One region of the Paenibacillus sp. MMO-58 genome, then DNA from elsewhere that is predicted to be linked to it. Evidence: a T-box and tRNA genes for the amino acid it is inferred to sense, from the RefSeq annotation. Region 1 holds a T-box; the other holds one or more tRNA genes.
What was found. A T-box is a leader RNA that pairs with one kind of tRNA and senses whether it is charged. The one in region 1 lies ahead of argS (arginine--tRNA ligase), so its partner is inferred to be a tRNA-Arg.
Positions count from the first base shown of each region.

Region 2: it has a tRNA-Arg gene. The T-box ahead of argS (arginine--tRNA ligase) is inferred to sense a tRNA for this amino acid. The anticodon was not compared.

Region 1 covers NZ_JBBCVY010000004.1:49,979-60,331, forward strand. Annotated here, with positions in the region: gene WFJ73_RS13885 (LLM class flavin-dependent oxidoreductase) at 1-655, opposite strand, end outside; gene WFJ73_RS13890 (hypothetical protein) at 839-1,117, shown strand; gene WFJ73_RS13895 (hypothetical protein) at 1,228-2,700, opposite strand; gene WFJ73_RS13900 (hypothetical protein) at 2,879-3,199, shown strand; gene WFJ73_RS13905 (hypothetical protein) at 3,221-3,349, shown strand; gene WFJ73_RS13910 (hypothetical protein) at 3,346-3,516, shown strand; gene WFJ73_RS13915 (DUF3895 domain-containing protein) at 3,543-4,445, shown strand; gene argS (arginine--tRNA ligase) at 4,508-6,202, opposite strand; T-box leader at 6,252-6,503, opposite strand; gene WFJ73_RS13925 (thioredoxin family protein) at 6,543-6,866, opposite strand; gene WFJ73_RS13930 (L-lactate dehydrogenase) at 6,919-7,872, opposite strand; gene WFJ73_RS13935 (ABC transporter permease) at 8,351-9,304, shown strand; gene WFJ73_RS13940 (carbohydrate ABC transporter permease) at 9,431-10,345, shown strand.
Region 2 covers NZ_JBBCVY010000009.1:467-10,819, forward strand. Annotated here, with positions in the region: tRNA gene WFJ73_RS23650 (tRNA-Val) at 1-58, shown strand, start outside; tRNA gene WFJ73_RS23655 (tRNA-Gln) at 68-142, shown strand; tRNA gene WFJ73_RS23660 (tRNA-Lys) at 152-224, shown strand; tRNA gene WFJ73_RS23665 (tRNA-Leu) at 249-331, shown strand; gene nfsA (oxygen-insensitive NADPH nitroreductase) at 424-1,158, shown strand; gene WFJ73_RS23675 (ABC transporter ATP-binding protein) at 1,356-2,207, shown strand; tRNA gene WFJ73_RS23680 (tRNA-Gly) at 2,365-2,439, shown strand; tRNA gene WFJ73_RS23685 (tRNA-Arg) at 2,446-2,522, shown strand; tRNA gene WFJ73_RS23690 (tRNA-Pro) at 2,552-2,628, shown strand; tRNA gene WFJ73_RS23695 (tRNA-Gly) at 2,637-2,710, shown strand; gene ppc (phosphoenolpyruvate carboxylase) at 2,897-5,707, shown strand; gene WFJ73_RS23705 (S1C family serine protease) at 5,901-7,025, shown strand; gene WFJ73_RS23710 (EamA family transporter) at 7,150-8,061, shown strand; gene sigW (RNA polymerase sigma factor SigW) at 8,295-8,861, shown strand; gene WFJ73_RS23720 (zf-HC2 domain-containing protein) at 8,955-9,587, shown strand; gene cdaA (diadenylate cyclase CdaA) at 9,795-10,353, shown strand, end outside.

The sequences.
Region 1 (10,353 bases):
GCGGCTTGTCGTACAGCACGGACGGCTCGAAGTTTTCATGGTAATGCTTCATCGCGGTCTCGCCGCCCGGCGTACCGAAAAACTGCGCAAACGCGTAGTTCGTTCCGAGCTGAGCGGCAATCCGGGCGCTCTCATAGCTGGAGCCAAGCAGCCAGACCTCGGGTACCTGTTCGATTGAAGGGGCGGCATGCAGCCCCGCAAAAGGATGACCTTCCGGCATTTTTCCTCGAAGGTAACCGATTAAATCGATAATTTGCTGTGGATACTTGTTAATATCCACAAACTTGTTTTCCTGCAGCGCACGGGTCGCCGTTGGCATGCCGCCAGGGGCGCGTCCGAGACCAACATCGATGCGGCCCGGATGAAGAGCTTCCAGTAGCTTGAAGTTCTCGGCAACTTTGTAGGAGCTGTAATGCGGAAGCATGATGCCGCCGGAGCCTACGCGGATGCGCGAGGTTGCTGCCGCCAGATGGGCGATTAGAATCTCCGGGCTGGAGAAGGATAGCATTTTGCCGGCATGATGCTCGGAGATCCAGTAACGGCCGTATCCTAGTCTTTCCGCTTCTTGTGCAAGACGGGTCGTGTCCGCCAACGTGGAAGCCGCATTCTGTCCTTCGTTAATATGCGACTGGTCGAGAATACCCAGTTTGATCATGAGTGAGGTGCACCTCCTGTGCATGTAAGTATGTGCAACCTTGATTATACCCTAATTCGCGAACTGTTACAAAAATTAGTACAGTAGGCGTTAGGGCCGCATCCCATGCCGCAAATATTGACTTCAGGCGCTATAAAGGGTATTATTACACAAGCTTGAATACGAAAAGTAAGGGTGAAGATCTTGAATTCGAAACTTCAAATTAAGAGCGTAACCTTAGCGGACAAAGACCTGAAATCCGGTTTATTCCAGTACATTATGACGCTTGCCGACGGCTCCAGAGCAAGACTTTTCTACAGCAACAAACCAGAGTGGCATCTGACAGGCGTAACGCGTCTGCTCAACGTTCCATGCCCGCTGTGCATGAAAGACTACTACTGCGGCTGCTTTGAGAAAAATGCAGAGCTGTTCGACCGTCAAGTGAATGAGCATGATTTTATTCCTGCTTCCATGAGAGCTTAAGCTTTCTAAAAATGATGAAACGGCTTCTGCCAGTGTGAACCCTCGTCCTCAAGGACTGCGATTCACCCCGGCAGAAGCCGTTTGTCGTTATGATGATTACGAGACGATATTTATTCCAGCGCTCCGCCTTCCACGATGTTAAAGTAATAATTGATCTGGTCCTCGCACACGGACATTTTATCTAAAGACTGCGGCGCACATACGATCAGGCGGGTTGCCGTCACCGGGAGCTGATTATCTCCAATGGGGTAGACGCCTTTTTCGTTCACGCCAAAGTTTGACTCATTCTTCATCGCATAACTCGCGAATAACGGATCCAACTCAATCTTTACATACCGGTGATCGCCGCCTGCGGGTTTTAGCTTCAACAATTCAAGCTCCTTGACCCTAATGATAAAGTTATCGGCTAGGACAGTTTGAGAAAATTGCGGCCATTCATCCGATGTGTAGCGCTTCAGTGTAACGGATTGTTCTGAAGCATGGTAGACAGAGCTTATGTGGGTATAGCGGCCGTTTGCAACAGGATCAACGAATTGAAACACTAGCTCCTTCACCTCGCCATTCTCGGCAAGCACAGTCTCAAAGCTCTCAACTCTGGCCTGATTGCTTACCGGCGCGCGGCCGATAACCATCTTCAACAAGCCATCCATTCCAAGCTGTTCGACCGATACATTACGCAAAATGCTCTGTTTAGGTACCGAATCGAAATGATTCATAACAGGAGGCATAATGATTTGCAGGATATACACGGTTAAACCAAGCAGGGCAGCCTTATCCTTAATCGAGAGATTGGGCCTAGGTTTTCGGAAAAATAACAGGTATACGGCAAAACCAAGCGGCAGCCGCAAACCGTTTAAGGTAAATGTAAACCCGCCAAGCAGCATATGGCCGATAAGCTTCCAGCCCAGGTTTTTCTCCGGTTCCGAGCGTTTGCGGTAAAGCATAATCAGACAGACAATAACGAGGAGGGGGATAAGAGCTGACAGCCAAATAGCAATAGTCGATTGGTTAAGCTTTGTATATCCGTATAAATAAAAACCAGAGAAGCGGACATGAGCTCCTTGAGTAAATTTTGAGAGCTCCGTGTCAGGGATATCAACGGATATAGCATTTCCCGGACCTTCGCCGCCCCCGTAAGTTCCTCCGAGCAGGTCTTTCCCGGTTGTATCGGTAATTTGCCACTCCGGGCCGTTTGTATTGATGAAGCTGTCGTTGGTAATTAGCGCAATATTTAGAATTTGCCCGGATTTCGGGTTCGGATGGGGAACAACATTAAGCTGGATGTAAATATCCTTTTCACGTTTGCCGACCTTCTCCAAAACAATGTCAGAGTCAAATTTCTTTGCTACAACAAGATTAAGCTTGGTTTCGCCAATCTCCTTCGGAATCCATTCCGGCTTTAGAAAAAACTCCACCGCAACGCTTTCCTTAACTAGGGATAGGCTATATCCATTGTGATTAATAATCCGCTGGTACACCGCAGAACTGCGGTTATGGTAGAGCTGGATTAGCTGCACCGCGGTAAAAAGAATAACCACGGCGAGAACGCCCGCCGATATTTTCCAAGCTTTTGTCCACTTCAATATGCGCACACCCCGCTTTCAATCCGTCTCATGATCCGCTGTATAAACCTATTACTATATACATTGGAAAAACAAGGAAAGTAGCGATCGCGGAAAAGAATATGAAGCACTGAGCGATATGGAACAGCTATAATGGTAACTGCGGCTGTTAGAAGCTTTTTTGAGTATGGAGGGTACGATGCGCGTTATTAAATTACTGACTAATATTTTGTTTTACATCCTGTTGTTCTTTATTTATTGGATGCAAAGCTATACCTGGATTTCAATCTTTATATCCTATTTATTTCAGATCAATTTTACCTTTATTAGAGTCATGATGATTGTAGGTGCTGTAATTGCATTAGCCGTATGCTTTCTTATTCGATTTATTCAAAAGAAATACCCCATTGTATTTAAGCTGCTGATGCTGATTCATCTCGTTTTACTCTTCAACACCGTACATACGGTTTCCAGTTTCGATGAACCCATTAAAGTCCCGGTCAAACAAGTGGAACAATAATAAGCGAAGGCAGGGGATACCTTGGAAAAGATTCGTCTTCGGGCATGCGCATTAATTGTGGAGAACGACGCGATTCTATTGATCGAGTTCAAGAACGATCATGACGACGGCGTGCATTATAACCTGCCGGCGGGCGGCGTTGAAGCGTGAGAAATACTTCTGATCCCACCCAGATCGGGGTCAAATGGATCCCGATTTCGGAGCTGCCTTCCATTGTGCTGTACCCGGAGATCCAGGAGGATATCGTCAATTACTGCCGGGGAAAAGAATACCGCAATTACGTAGAGGAATACGAGATCCAACAAAGGAAGTTATAATCAAAACGGAAGGGGCAGGGCAGGTCATGATACTTAGCGTTGAAGAACGAGATCAGATATTAGCTCAACTCAATGATCGGCAGCGGCAGTATTTATCGGACTATCTTGTTCGCGGGCACCGGACTGTATTTGCTAATGTCATGGCCAAAGAGAAGGGCTTTCATATTCCGGAGGATTCTGATCCGGCAGAAATTGAACGATTACTGCAAGACTGGATTTATCTGGGGTATATCGATGGTGGCCATGTCAGAGTGGATCTACGGTGCGAATGCGGCAGGCCGCTAAGATATCAGCACCAGGTAAAGAATAAAACGACTGGCGAAACGAAGTTTTTTGGAATAGAGCATTTAAAAGAACACTTAGGCATTGGAGCAGCTGCTGTTGCTGCGGTTAAAAAGGGGTTTGATGCCATTGATTATGAATTGGACGAGCTTCTAACAAAGTGGAGAAATAAATGGGTCATGGATCCGGAGTTGCTTCAAGTGGATAGTATTCCAACGCCGGTGGCCGTACAAATTAAGCTTGGTCTTCCGCTGCTTGAAAAACAAATACGCCACTTGAAACAGAATCGGATCAGAATACTCCCTAGTAAACTAACTTTTGAAGAAAAAACGTCTCCCAAACAAGCAGCTGTAGTAGCAGAAAGAGATTTATTCAGCTGGAACGAGCCTCTCCCGACTTCACAGAACGGTCCTTTTTATCTTTCGGAAAATTTAAAGTCAGCTATAAGAAGTTATATGGAGATTGGCATACAGAGCGCGCGTATCATTTCAGATTTGCTAATTCATGAGCATTCAGCTCCTAACCATCGGCTTATTACCGGTAAACCAGACATTTACGCAGCTGTGTGCGCGTATATTGAGCGTTATTATAAGGTGGAGATAACCGTATTAGGTACTGAAGACCGCATTTATAGGATAAATCCATAAAAAACCGCGTTTTATGCTTGGGAAGGGGCGCGTCCTCTATTGCGAACTGCCCCTTTGTGCTCTTACATTTCCTTCAGCGCTTTGACTCCCAGCAGCTTTAGTCCGTCCTCGAGAGTTTCGGCCGTCATGCGGACAAGCGCCAGCTTTGCTGCTTGTTCGGCAGCATTGCCGGTAATAATTTTCTCGTGGTGATAGAACCGGTTGAACGTCTGGGCCAGCTCGATCAGATAACGGGCGGCGACGGAAGGCTCATAACGCTGCGCGGCTTGCGCGAGCGCATCCGGATAGCGCATCAAGGCCTTCGCCAGCTGCCAGGATTGGTCTCCTTCGGTATATTGGTAATCGGCAGCATCGGCATTTTGACCAGGTTCTACAGGACCGCCGCTGCCAGCTTTGCGCAGCAGGCTTTGCGTTCTTGCGTAAGTGTATTGCACGTAAGGACCCGTCTCTCCTTCGAAGTTAACGACGTCCTCCAGCGAGAAGTTCACTTCATGAAGCCGCGAGTGGAGCAGGTCGCCAAAGATAACGGCGCCAACGCCAACGGCTTCCGCAACTTCCGCTTTACCCGTGAGCGTAGGATTCTTGTCCTCGATAATGCGCAGAGCATGCGCGGCCGCTTCATCCAGAACATCCTCCAGGAAGACGACCTTTCCTCTGCGGGTAGACATTTTCTGCCCGTCCATCAGCATCAGACCAAACGGGATATGCTTGCATTCTTTCGCCCAATCGAAGCCCATCCGCTCGAGCACCAGGAAGAGCTGGCGGAAATGCAAGGATTGCTCCGCGCCAACCACGTACAGCAGCTCATTGCCCTGCATCTGCTCGTGCCGGTAGATCGCGGTGGCTAGATCACGCGTGGCGTAGATTGAGGAGCCGTCGGATTTTTTGATGATGCAAGGCGGCAGTCCTTCTTCATCCAGCCGTACCACTAACGCGCCTTCGCTTTCCTCGAGCAAGCCTTGACGGGTCAGCTGATCGACTACCGCATCCATTTTGTCGTTATAAAAGCTCTCGCCAAGGTAATGGTCAAAAGCTACGCCAAGGCGGTCGTACAGCTTGTTGAAGACGGCCAGACTATCCTCGATAAACATGCGCCAATAGCGGTTAGCTTCCGGGTCGCCACTCTCCAGCTTGACGAACCATTCCCGTGCTTCCGTCTCCAGCTCCGGCTGGCGCTCCGCTTCCTCATGGAAACGGACATAAAGCTCGAGGTAGGCTTTAATCGGATCTTCGGCTTTGCCGGCGGGGTCTCCCCATTTCAGGTAAGCCGTAATCATTTTGCCGAATTGGGTGCCCCAGTCGCCCAGATGATTAACGTTAACCGTATCGTAGCCTACCTTGCGGAGCAGGTTGTAAAGGGCGTTGCCAATCATCGTCGAGCGCAAATGCCCGATGCCAAACGGCTTGGCGATATTGGGGGAGGACATGTCGATTATAACGCGTTTGCCTCCGCCAATCTCCGGTATTTGCGCTCCGCCATTTCGTACGAATTGCTCTATTACCACGGGGCGGTTGAACTTGAAGTTCAGGTAGGGACCGGCAGCGGATATCGTCCACCGGCTGCTCTCCGGCAGGGATGCGGCTAATTGTCCGGCGATTTGCGCAGGGCTTTGCTTCATCAGCCTCGACAAGGCAAAGCAGGGGAAAGCGACGTCTCCAAGCTGCTCGTTAGGCGGGAACTCCAGAAGCTCCGCAATCTGCTGACTGGATAAGGTACAGTGCTCCGCCAGGCTGGCGGCGATCATTTCTTTCAACATAAGGGTATTCCTCCTGAAAAATGGTGTTAAAATAAAAAACCCCCGTCTCGTAAGAGACGGGGGTTAATCCCGCGGTGCCACTCTTGTTGCTTATAAGCAGGCGGAAATGTTAAATAAACGCGCTGCAATAAGCATCTCGCCGTTGTAACGGTGCTGAACCGGGCAGGCCTACTGAAAATGAAATCGGTTCGGCGAGCCATCTCCCGGGTCCTCTTCGCAAAATGCGCCATCGCCGGCTTTCACCAACCCGGCTCGCTGCTCATGGTCATCGTCTTGCTACTGTCCCGTTCCTCGATGTTATATAACGACCATCATACTTGATGTTATCTGAATAATCAATCTATTGTTTCATGCGATGGCTAAGAATTTGGATAAACGACTGGCAGGCCACGAAAGTCCGCATCACCGTAATCGGCTGGCCATCCTTATACAAGGCCATGGCAGGAACGGCGCGCAGCTCCAGCGGAGCGGCTGTCTGCGGGAACAGATCGATGTTAACCGAAGCAACGGTCATCTCTCCGCGAAGGGAAGGGATGGCGGCCTCTAGCTGTCCGGCAATCGTATGGCAAGGGGTGCAGAAGGTGCTGCGGTACAGAACAAGCACAGAGCCTCCGCTTGCGATTGCTTCCTGCAGCTGTTGATCAGTAAGCTGGTTCAAAGACATAAGGTAGGTTATCTCCCGGATAGTAAGAATAAGAAGGATGTCCTCCATTGTATCACCCCAGCTTCAACTGCTCAATCGCCCCGCGAATGATACGGCATGAAAGAGCCATCTGCCGCTCTTCCTCCGGCGTCAAATTAAGCTCAATGATTTCTTTAACGCCGCTGCGTGTAATGATGGCGGGAACGCCCGCCGCAATGCCCGTCTGGTTGTATTCCTGCTCGAGGATAGAGGAGACGGCGATAATGCGGTGTTCATCGTACAGAACGGAGCGGGTGATATAGGCAAGCGCATTGCCGATGCCGTAGTGGGTGGAGCCCATGCGGGTGTAAATTTCCCAGCCTGCATTTTTGGTCTGTTCGGCAATTTCATTCAGCTTGAGATGACCGAACCGGACCGGATGCTGGGTCAGAATATCCCGAATCGGCTTGCCGCCAATCGTCACATGCGACCATGCGGGGAATTGGGATTCTCCGTGTTCGCCCAGCACGTAGCCGTGCACGCTGCGCGGATCAACGGAGAAATGCTCGCAGAGCAGCGTTTTGAGCCGGGCCGAGTCAATGGATGTGCCGGAGCCTATAACTTGGCTGCGGGGTAGTCCCGACAACTTCCATACGACATAAGTAACCACGTCAACCGGATTAGCCGCCGCGAGAAAAATACCGTTAAACCCGCTGCCCATAATCCGCGTAATGACATGACCATAGATGTCGGCGACCGTGCTTAACATTCCCATCCGGTCCTGGCCTTTTGGCGGATAACCGCCGGCCGACAGAATAACGACGTCCATATCCGAGCAATCCTCATACGTTCCGGTATAGATTTTTGTGCGCGAATGGATGAAATCCATGCCATGCGACATGTCGAGCGCTTGTGCATCTGCGCGGTCCGGTGTCCGTCCAACTAGCATGATCTCGTCGCATATCGACTGATTGATAAGGGAATACGCGCAGCTTGAACCCACATTGCCAACCCCGACGATCGCTACCTTGCGCGCCTTGCTTCTCATGCCTATACAGCCCCTTATCCCATGTGTTGTTACTTCTAGTATATGGGCTTGCATACCAATCATGTGACGGCGAAGTTACGGTCATGTTTGTCTTTCTTACGCTTCGGACAGGGGGACGAACATAGGTTGTGAGAATGGCGCTTCCGCCGTGCGGCCATGTCTAAAGTCTCGCCGGCGAAAGCAAGGATTAGCGTTAATGCGACTAAATACTCCACGATCTTACACAATACGACAAACATATTTAATATATTATATAGATTAATGTGAAATAAGCGGGATAGAAAATAGAAGGAATACCTGTGTTTTGTTTGAAAAACAGGCTTTTTTGCCCAAATTCCCCCTAAATTCGTTCATTGGTCGTATTGATTGTATATATTAAATATATTATATTAATATATATGAAACCGCTTTCACCTTGTGAGGGAGAGTTATCGATTCCGCGATTGTGTGTTATCCATTTTAGGAGGTGGAAGAGACAATGATTGTGAATGAGGCAAAAGTCGAAGTTATGCCGATACCCAAAAAAAAGAACCAGACTTGGTCTAGAGTTTGGTATTTCAGGCATGCGTACTTATTTATGCTTCCAGCTGTTATTTGGTATTTGGTGTTCAGCTATTATCCGATGTATGGCGTCTTGATCGCATTTAAAGATTTCAAGTACAACCTCGGAATAATGGGAAGTCCATGGGAAGGACTGCGGTTTTTCAAGCAGTTCTTGAATGATTCCAACTTTTATTCCGTCCTCAAAAATACGCTGTCGATCAGCGGTCTTAAGCTGCTGTTCGGATTTCCGGCACCGCTTGTTCTCGCTTTAATGCTTAACGCCGTGATGCGCAGCAAAATAAAGCGGATCTTCCAAACGATTTCTTACCTGCCCCACTTTGTATCCTGGGTCGTTGTCGTAACGCTGATGCAAAAGATTCTTTCTCCCAACGTTGGTCTTGTGAATGACATCCGTGAAAAAATGGGACTCGATTCGATCTTTTTTATGGGAATGCCGTCCTTGTTTTATCCACTCGTTATTTCCTCCGATATCTGGAAGGGCATTGGCTGGGGATCGATCATTTATTTGGCCGCGCTGACCAACATTGATCCACACTTGTATGAAGCCGCGGAAATGGACGGGGCGGGCCGCTGGAGCAAATTGTTCAAAATCACGCTGCCAACCTTGGTGCCTACGATCGGCATTCTGCTGATCTTCTCCTTAAGCGGCATTCTGAATGCCGGGTTTGACCAAATATGGCTAATGCAGACGCCAGCTACCTTAAGCGTCTCTGAGATATTGGACACCTACGTGCTCAAGACGGGTATCCAGCAAGGACAATTCGCTTATTCCACGGCGATCGGCTTGTTCAAATCGGCCATCTCGCTGATCCTCATTGTAACGGTCAACAAGATAGCCAAGAAAGTAAGCGACGTGTCTTTATGGTGAAGAAAGACAATCTCTGCATGAATCTATTGCTTCACAATTCATTTTAGGATTTTGCTTTCGAAGTATGAATCATCACAATGGCCAGAACGGCCATTAGGGTGATAATTCATTTTAGGAGGTGCGGGAATGGGCACGAGAAGAATGTCGGCAGCCGATAAAATATATTCGACCTTGAATTATACCGTGCTGCTCCTATTTTGCCTGACGGCACTCTACCCCTTTGTTTATTTTTTGGCGCTTTCGTTTAATGACGGCTATGACGCGATGAAAGGCGGCATTTACTTATACCCTCGCGTATTTACGCTTGAGAACTACTCCAAGGCATTTAATAATCCGCAGGTCTTGAATGCCTTTTGGATTTCCGTTTCAAGGACGGTAATCGTTACCCTATGCTCCGTCATGCTGACTTCCTTGCTCGCTTACGGTCTTTCTCGGAAGGGTCTGCCGGGAAGGAAATACATCGTCTTTTTCTTCTTCTTTACGACTTTGTTCAGCGGCGGATTGATTCCGACTTTCATCTTGTACCGGCAAATTCATATTATCGATACGTATTGGGTGCTTGTGCTGCCCGTGCTGTACGACTTTTTTAACGCGATTGTGATGAAGACCTTCTTCGACGGGATCCCTCCCAGCTTGTCGGAGTCGGCACGAATCGACGGGGCAAGCGAGCTGCAGGTGTTCGCCCGCATCATTCTCCCGCTATCCATGCCGGTACTCGCAACCATAGCTTTGTTTGTAGGGGTTGGCGTGTGGAACGACTGGTTTACCGGGCAGTTCTTCATCTCGAAAGAAAACCTTCAGCCTGCGGCGACGTTCCTGAACAAAATGATCAGCGAAGCGTCCTTCCAGACCATGACGGGTTCAAGCGGCGGATCGTCCATCCAAAACATGAGCCAATCCCAAATGGAGCTGCGGGGCGTAACGCCGGAAGCGCTCCGAATGACGTTTGTCATCATCATTACCACTCCGATCCTTTGCGTATATCCGTTCCTTCAACGGTTCTTCGTAAAGGGTGTGCTGGTAGGCTCGCTCAAAGAGTAGTTGCGAGG
Region 2 (10,353 bases), on a different contig from region 1:
GGAGAGCATCTGCCTTACAAGCAGAGGGTCGGGGGTTCGATCCCCTCAGCCTCCACCATTACAACATTGGGGATTAGCCAAGCGGTAAGGCAACGGACTTTGACTCCGTCACTCCAAGGTTCGAATCCTTGATCCCCAGCCATTTTAATGCGAGCCATTAGCTCAGTTGGTAGAGCACCTGACTTTTAATCAGGGTGTCGAAGGTTCGAGTCCTTCATGGCTCACTTTTCTTAATAAGTTTTACCCATGCGCGTATGGCGGAATTGGCAGACGCACCAGACTTAGGATCTGGCGGGCGACCGTGGGGGTTCAAGTCCCTCTACGCGCACCATACTTACCATCCAAACCTTCAGGAGATGTCCTGGAGGTTTTTTTGTGCTACATTGTAGCCATATCATTATTAGGACAAAGGAGATATCGATAATGAATGAAATGATAACTTTAATAAAGCAGCATCGTTCTATTCGCAAATTTACGAAGGATCCGGTGACAGAACAACAGCTGGATGCCATATTAACGGCGGCGCAGCAAGCATCTACTTCAAGCAATATGCAGGCTTATTCAGTCATTGGGATTACTGACATGGCACTACGCAGTGAGCTGGCTAAGCTGGCAGGTAACCAAGCTTATATAGAGGAAAGCCCCGTATTCCTCGTCTGGTGCGCTGACCTGTACCGCTGGGAGCAAGCAGCTAAACGGCATTATGAGGACGAGATGCCAAGCACGACGGAGAATTTTATTATCGGTACGGTGGATGCGGCATTAGCGGCGCAGAATGCAGCTATAGCGGCTGAATCTCTCGGACTTGGGATTGTGTATATCGGGGGGATCCGAAATCAGCCGAAGCAGGTGTCTGAGCTTCTGCAGCTCCCGCAGCAAGTGTACCCGGTGTTTGGGATGTGTATTGGCGTTCCGGATCAATCTCCGCTTAACCGACCGCGTCTGCCGCGTCAGGCGGTCTATTTCGAGAATACTTACAAGCAGGGCGCAATAGACTCTGCTATTGATACTTACGATGAGACGTTAAGCGCTTATATGAAGGCAAGATCGAACGGGAAGGCCAGCGCAACATGGTCACAGGCGATGGCCGGCAAAGCGGGACCGGTACGCATTCACATGCGCTCCTTTTTAGAGAATCAAGGGTTTAAGCTCGAGTAAGGTTAAGTTCCTTAAACATTAAATCGGTTAATCCAAATTTCATTTGGTCAAGTATCACATTTCTGTCATTGACAACGCATCTGAGAACGATTATCATTATACTTAGTTAATTGATAATTGTTATCACGGACGCGCTGTAGGCGCATATTAAATGACAACGATCTGCCTTACGGCATCGGAAGGAGCGTGCAGGTCAAATGATTCGTCTTGCGACTTCGAATCTGGACATTGCTTATGATGATCGACTCATCGTTCAAAATTTAAATATTGCTATCCCTCAAGGCAAAATTACGGCCCTTGTTGGTTCTAACGGATCGGGTAAATCGACCATCCTGAAGACGATGGCACGGTTGATGCATCCATCTGGAGGCAGCGTTCTCTTGGACGGAAGATCGATTCACAAGCAGTCTACAAAAGAAGTGGCGAAGCAGCTTGCGATTTTGCCGCAGAATCCGACAGCTCCGGACGGACTGACCGTTGCCGAGCTTGTATCGTATGGCCGCTTCCCTTATCAGAAGGGCTTTGGTTCCTTGACGAAGGAAGACCGCGGTATTATCCAATGGGCCATTGAAGCGACAGGCATGGGGGAATTCACCGATCGCCCGGTTGACCAACTGTCTGGCGGTCAGCGCCAGCGCGCGTGGATCGCAATGGCACTTGCGCAAGAAACGGACATTTTATTCCTCGACGAACCAACGACCTTTCTCGATATGGCCCATCAGTTGGAGGTTCTCCATTTGCTGCAGAAGCTTAACGAGATGAACAACCGTACGGTTGTTATGGTGGTCCATGATTTGAACCATGCATCGCGTTACGCGCATCATATGGTTGCCATTAAGAAGGGTACTGTCGTAGGCGAAGGAACGCCGGCTGAAGTTATGACACCGGATGTTTTGCGTGAAGTATTTAATATCGAAGCAGACATCGTTCCTGATCCGCGTACAGGCGTACCGCTTTGCCTGCCACACGCATTAGCTGGGGAACCGGCTGCCGATAAAGCAATGGCCGATACGAAACCTGAACGGATTTTGACAGCTGCAGGAGCATAATTATAACGAAAAGCCGTGCCGAAAAGCGCGGCTTTTTCTTTTCAAAACTTTTCTTTAAAAAACTTTTATAAAACAGTTGCATTTTGTTTTTGAAGGTGATATATTATTACTTGTCGCCGCGATGATAACAAAACGCGAACGACAACGAAAGTAACATGCGGAAGTGGCTCAGCGGTAGAGCATCGCCTTGCCAAGGCGAGGGTCGCGGGTTCGATTCCCGTCTTCCGCTCCATAATGTGCGGCCTTAGCTCAGCTGGATAGAGCGTTTGACTACGAATCAAAAGGTCAGGAGTTCGAATCTCTTAGGCCGCGCCAATTTTTTACTAATACTTACTTATATTTGTCGGGATGTAGCTCAGCTTGGTAGAGCACCTGGTTTGGGACCAGGGGGTCGCATGTTCAAATCGTGTCATCCCGACCATTTAATACGCGGGTGTAGTTCAATGGTAGAACTTTAGCCTTCCAAGCTAATAGCGTGGGTTCGATTCCCATCACCCGCTCCAGATTTTCAAACAATCTCCTTCTTCGGAAGGAGTTTTTATATTTTATCCCCTTATATTGGCAGCCCCCGCGGGGGCTGCCTTTCGCGCTTTCTGAAAAGAAAGTGGGCGCTTCGGGCTTCAACCGAGCGACGTTTTGTAGTATGATGATTAGAAGTTGAAAATGCGTTAAAGTACAGGAGGATCAGTATGTCGGACCAAGTAACATCGACTTTATCGGCACAACATCGGCCGCAGGCTAACAATTTGCTGCGCAGAGACGTCCGTTTCCTAGGCAACATACTTGGGGAAGTGCTCGTCCATCAAGGCGGCCGCGAACTGCTGGATATCGTCGAGCAAATTCGTGAAACAAGTAAAGCGTTACGCGCTGAATTTGTACCTGAGCTTTTTGAACAGTTTAAGACGACAATCGCATCATTAAGTCCCGAAAATCGCCATCAGGTGATCCGTGCATTCGCGATCTATTTCCAATTGGTCAACATTGCAGAGCAGAACCACCGTATTCGCCGTAAACGCGACTACGAGCGTTCCGCAGGAGAAAGTGTACAACGAGGTTCCATTGAGAGCGCGATTTCCGATCTGAAAGAGCGCAACATCGATGTTGAAGGTGTTCAAGAAATCTTGAGCAACATTTCACTCGAGCTCGTAATGACTGCGCATCCGACGGAAGCGACGCGTCGTGCCGTGCTTGATATTCACAAGCGGATTGCCGAAGACGTAATGGAGCTTGATAATCCGACTCTGACTTACCGCGAACGCGAGATCCTTCGGGACAAGCTGCTGAACGAAGTGCTTATTCTGTGGCAGACCGATGAGCTTCGCGACCGTAAGCCAACTGTTATCGATGAAGTGCGCAACGGGTTGTATTACTTCGACGAAACCCTGTTTGAGGTGCTTCCTAACGTATACGAAGAATTGGAACGCAATCTTACGAAATATTATCCGGGCGAGTCCTGGCATGTACCAAGCTACCTGCGCTTTGGCTCATGGATCGGCGGAGACCGCGACGGCAATCCGTCCGTAACCGCTAAGGTCACATGGGAGACGCTGACGCTTAACCGCCAGCTGGCTATCAAAAAATACGAAGAAAAGCTGCATGAGCTTGTTGGCATTCTGAGCTTCAGCACGAACCTGGTTGAAGTATCCGAAGAGCTGATCAACTCGATTAAGAAAGACCGCGAGCACGTTGAGCTCAAGTGTATCGACCTGTGGCGTAATGCGAAGGAACCTTACCGCATTAAGCTGGGCTTTATGCTGGAGAAGCTGGCCAATACGCGCGACGAGTCGCTCAAAGGCTCTGCAATGCGTTATAACAGCGCAAGCGAGCTGCTTGAGGATCTGTACATTATCGACCGCAGCTTGCGCGGACATTTTGCCGATTACGTAGCGGATACGCATATTGGCAAGCTTGTGCGCCAAGTGGAGCTGTTTGGCTTCCATATGCTTACTCTTGATATCCGTCAGCACAGCCAAGAGCATGAGAATGCGATGGCTGAGATTTTGGCGAAGATGAATATCGTTTCGAACTACGGTTCCTTGTCGGAAGAAGAAAAGATTGAATTGCTCAGCAAATTGCTGGAGGACCCGCGTCCGCTTACTTCTTCCCATCTGGATTACTCGGCATCGACTCGCGAGTGCCTCGACGTGTATCACACGGTCTACAGAGCGCAACAAGAGTTCGGACCGGAATGTATTTCGACTTATCTGATAAGTATGACACAAGGCGCCAGCGATATGCTGGAGGTTATGGTCTTCGCGAAAGAGGTTGGCCTGTTCCGCAAGGAAGCAGACGGCAGCGTTCGTTGCACGCTGCAATCCGTGCCTCTCTTCGAGACGATTGACGATCTTCACGCTGCACCTGGCATTATGAAGCTGCTCTTCGAGCTGCCAATCTATCGTCAAGCCGTTGCCGCAAGAGGCGACCTGCATGAAATTATGCTGGGTTACTCCGATAGCAATAAAGACGGCGGCGCGGTAACAGCGAACTGGGAGCTGCGCGTAGCGCTTAATGATATTACCGCAACTGCCGGCGAATACGGCATTAAGCTGAAGTTCTTCCATGGCCGCGGCGGTGCGCTTGGCCGTGGCGGAATGCCTCTTAACCGCAGTATTCTGGCTCAACCGCCTCATACGGTTGGCGGCGGTATTAAGATTACCGAGCAAGGCGAAGTATTGTCTTCGCGTTATTCGATGCAGGGCATTGCTTACCGCAGTCTGGAGCAGGCAACATGGGCGCTCGTTACGGCTGCCCGTCTTGCGAAATACCCGCAAGCACAAGATGATGCCGTGCTGAAAGAGTGGGAAGAGATTTCCCGTTCGATCTCGGAAACGGCACTGAACAAATATCAGGATCTGATCTTCCGCGATCCGGACTTCCTGACTTACTTCAAGGAGTCGACTCCGCTTCCTGAGGTTGGCGAGCTGAACATCGGTTCCCGTCCATCGAAACGGAAAAACAGTGACCGCTTTGAAGACCTCCGTGCAATTCCTTGGGTATTTGCATGGACGCAGAGCCGTTACTTGCTGCCGGCATGGTATGCGGCAGGTACTGCCTTGAAGCAATATACCGGCGATGACGCAAAACGTCTTGAAACATTGAAGACGATGTACGAGAAATTCCCGTTCTTCCGTTCGCTTATAGACAATCTGCAAATGGCGCTTGCTAAAGCAGATTTGACGATTGCGAAGGAATATGCGGATATGATCGCCGACAGCACGATTCGTGACCGTATCTTCACGCAGATCGAGAACGAATATAAGCTGACTTCGGATATGATCTTGAGCATCACCGGACAAGACGAGATTCTGGACAACGTACCTGTTATTCAGGAATCGATTCGTCTCCGCAATCCTTACGTGGATCCGCTCAGCTACATGCAGGTTCAGCTTCTGACAGAGCTGAGAGAGCTGCGCGCGAAGGAAGAAGACGATCCTGAGCTGCTCCGCGAAGTACTTCTTACTATCAACGGAATTGCTGCTGGTCTGAGAAACACGGGCTAACAGCAGACTTTATAACCGGGCATTCGGCTTACTACAAGCCGGATTGCCCGGTTTTTTCGTTTTCGCCTATTATTTATCCTCCTTTAAAATCCGCTTAAGTTTGATTTAAGGTACAACCCTCATGATAGTGATCAAGCAAGCGACATCAATTGCGAACGAAAATAGCGATTGTAATGACAAAGGAGCGATTACGATGAACCAAAACGAATTCGAAAATAACCAAGTAAACGAAAACGATACAACTAACACGGAATCTATAGCTGAACATAAGCCGTACACCTATACTTACGGACCTAGCCGGTCGGCAGCGAATCTTCGCGAAGCATACGAGAATCAATTACAGCTGACGGGGACGGATGGTTCCGATGGCGGATACGGCAGCGGCGGCAAGAAGAAGGGGAAGAAATCGCAGGCCAAAGCGATGGTTGCGGCGTTCCTTGTTGGCGCTGTAGTAATCAGCGGGTTTATGTACGCATCGGATAAAACAAATCTGTTCACCGGTAATCAGCAGCCTACGGCGGCAACCACGCTGGCTAGCAATCCGGCGCAGCAGTCCGCTGGCGTAACGACGGCATCTGTAAGCGTTGATGCTTCGATCGCTGATGTATATAAAGCAGCATCTCCTGCCGTAGTCAAAATCGAGAATTACACGGAGCCGGTTCAAAGCACCGGTAGAGGCTTCAGCGGCAGAGGGGGAGGCTGGCAAGGATTTAGCCAAACACCGCAGTCCCAAAGCGGAAGCGGCCAATCCGATTCCACGGATAGCTCGAATTTGCAGCTGGCAGGAACGGGTACGGGATTCTTTTTCGAATCCTCCGGTTATATCCTGACCAATGATCATGTTGTTGAGGGAGCCGCGCAAGTGAAGGTGCAAGTAGAAGGTTACGATGAGCCGTTTGTGGCAGAGGTTGTAGGCGAGAATGCGGATCAGGACTTGGCCGTATTGAAAATTACAGGATCCAAAGCATTCCCGACGTTAGCCATTGGCGATTCCGATCAAACCGCTATCGGGGATTGGGTTATCGCAATCGGCAATCCGTATGGATTCGACCACACGATGACCGTCGGGGTACTCAGCGCGAAGGAACGTCCGATTACAATTAGCGAAGACGATGGTACCGAGCATCAATACGAGCATCTGCTGCAAACGGATGCTTCGATCAACCCGGGCAACTCCGGCGGACCGCTGTTGAATGCAAAAGGCGAGGTTATCGGTATTAATACAGCCGTGAATGCAGAAGCGCAAGGCATCGGATTTGCTATTCCAACCGGCACGATTCAAGAAACCCTGAAGCAATTGCTTGGCCGTAGTGCATAATGCCATAATCCATTTATAAGCAAAACAAAACGAAGAGGCCGCTTACGCGCCTCTTCGTTTTGTTTTGCTTTTGCGGGGGGAGAACCGATATAATAGATCAGATGCGAATGGAGGTTTTTGTTCGGTGAAAACTTCATCTGGCTATTGGACGGGCGTTGTTATGGTCATTATCGCTGCGGCATGCTACGGAATCATGTCGCCGGTACTAAAGCTTGCATACGGACATGACTATACCTTTCAGCAAATAACGGTACACCAGGTCGGAATAGGCGCGGCGCTTCTGTGGATTCTTCTCCTTCTTCGGCCAAGCACATGGAGCAAGCTGGCATTCAGCTTGAAGCATTGGGCGGCATTAGCGTTTACCGGTATTTTCGGCCTGAGTATGACAACCGTATTATATAATCAAACCCTGGAGAGATTGGATGCTTCCTTCTCAATTGTCTTGCTTTTTCAGTTCATGTGGATTACGATTTTGCTAGAAAGTTTGCGGGACCGGAAATGGCCGACGAAATGGCAATGGGCAGCAATCGTTATGGCCATGGCAGGAACGGTACTGGCTGCCGGACTGCTTCAGAATAAACTTACGGATATGGATTGGGCTGGTGTTGGATATGGGCTGGCATCGGCGTTCTCATACAGCCTTTTTCTGTTTCTGGCGGGCAGGGTTGCTCCTGGTTACGATCCTGTCTTTAAGTCAGCTCTTATGATGTCGTTCGGATTTATTGTAATTCTGACTTTGTACGGCTATAAGGCATTTGATGGCGTTGACCAGCAATGGGGGCTTCTGGGATGGGGATTCGCGCTTGGGCTGCTAGGGCAGGTCATGCCGACCGTTTTCTTTAATGCAGGTATTCCCCGAGTAGGTAGCGGACTAGCTTCCATGCTTGGAGCAACGGAGCTGCCTTTTGCCGTGGTAAGCGCATGGCTGATTCTAGGGGAACCGATAACGTTAATCGGTACAGCGGGCATATTGCTTATTCTGGGCGGTATTGCGGTGGCCGAATACGGTGCGCGCTTAAGGCGGCAAGCCGCGTGACCATGCTTACGAAGTAAGAATTAACACGAACGCGTGATTGGACCATGCTTACGAAGTAAGAATTAACACGAACGCGTGATTGGACCATGCTTACGAAGTAAGAATTATCACGAATGAGTGATTGGACCATGCTTACGAAGTAAGAATTAACACGAACGGCGTGATTGGACCATGCTTACGAAGTAAGAATTATCACAAAAAGCGTGTGATAATTCTTTGTAGGAGGATGAATAGTGAATGTATTGGAAGCCCGTCTCGCCAGATTAGCGTTGAAAGGCGACCAGCGGGCATTTGCTGAGCTTGTAGGTCTGTATCAGGACAAGCTGTTCCATATGGCCTACCGAATGTTATATAACCGCCAAGAGGCGGAAGACGTCGTTCAGGAAACGTTCCTGCGCGTCTATAAAAATCTGGAGCGATACGACGAGTCGCTCAAATTCTCCACGTGGATATACCGGATTGCGACGAATCTTTGTATCGACCGGCTGAGAAAGCGGAAGCCTTCTTATTCATTGGATGCGGAGTCTACGGATCATGAAGGCCTGGATGGCTATTCCATGATCCCAAGCGATGACCGTACCCCGGAATCCGAGCTTCTGCTGTCGGAGACTCAGCGCATTATTCACGAATCGATCGAATCGCTCCCTCCGAAGTACAAGACGATTATGATGCTCCGCTATATTCAGGAGATGTCCCTGCAGGAGATTGGCGATGTTCTGGATATGCCGGTCACGACAATCAAGACGCGTGTCCACCGCGGCAGGGAGTTTTTGCGGAAAAAGCTGGAACACAAGTTATAGCTTAAAAAAAGTGAAACATCTGATGCGAGCTGTACGTACTCTATAAATGTGAAGAGCTTATGCGCGAGCAAACGAAAGAAAGGACTGGCTGCTATGAATTGCAACGTCGCGGTTGTATGGATGCATGATTATTTGGACGGCGATCTGCCGCGTGAAGATGCGCAAGAACTAAAAAATCATTTGCACTCATGTCCCGCTTGCCTGGCCCGCTTTGAACAGCTGGAGAAAACGGAAGCGATGATGCTGGGTACGCTAGAGCATACCGTTTCCATTCCCGATTATGATAAATCAGCTCTGACTGACCGTATTATGGCGCAGCTGCCAAAACCGGCAAAAACAAAAGAGCGTCGCGGCGTGCTCCGGTTCATCTACAAGTATCCGGGTCTTACGGCTGCCGCGTTGTTCGTGCTTGTCATGCTTGGCAGCTTCACTTCAATATGGGAACAGGATTCAAAGCTGATTGTATCCGGAGAAGATCTGCAGCAGGTTGTTATTAACGGAAACACGGTTACGGTACCGGAAGGCGCCCATGTAAAGGGGAATCTGGTTGTCGAGAATGGAACGGCTGATGTGAAAGGCGAAGTGGAAGGCAACGTAACGGTCATCGACGGCAGCCTCAATCTGGCATCAACGGGGTACATTGCAGGACAAAGCCGGACCATTGATCAGGCGCTAGACTGGTTCTGGTACAAAGTGACGGAAACGTTCAGCGGATTGGCTTCTTAGGACGAACTGCCTCTCTTGCAGAGAGGCGGTTATTTTTTTTATGAAAAAAAGGGTTTCGAAGTGCAATTCTAGAAAAGAATAAAGTTGAGTCCAAAAAAACGCATGATGGAGCGTCATACGTTTCGCGGCTGAAATATAGGCGGAAGATAGAGAAATCTTATACTTACTTAAATGATGAGTTGTCGTCGGCAGTTTGGGGGTTGATCTATGAATTACTTCAATGATTTGACTTGGAATGGCTGGATAAAGGACATCATTGATATCGGCATCGTCAGTTATATTATCTATAAATTGATTTTGCTGGTAAGAGGCACAAGAGCAGTCCAGCTTTTGAAAGGGATTTTGGTCCTGGTTGGTACCTGGGCGATAAGTACCTGGTTTAATCTGTATACGCTGAAATGGCTAATGAACCAGATGTTTACTTTTGGCGTCCTGGCGGTATTTATTATTTTCCAACCGGAGCTTCGTCGCGCGCTTGAGCAATTGGGACGCGGGAAGCTGTTTGCCCGTACGTCTACGCTGGAGCGGGATATTATAGCCGAACAGGTTGAGAGCGTCATGAAGGCTGTTCAGCACATGGCTCAGCGGACCATCGGGGCGTTGATTGTTTTTGAACGGAACACGGGAGTCAGCGAGCTGATCGAATCCGGGATTCAGATGGAATCGCGGATTACGTCAGAGCTGCTCATAAATATTTTTACGCCAAATACGCCGCTGCATGACGGAGCGGTTATTATCCGGGGCAATCAGATTATGGCCGCGGGCT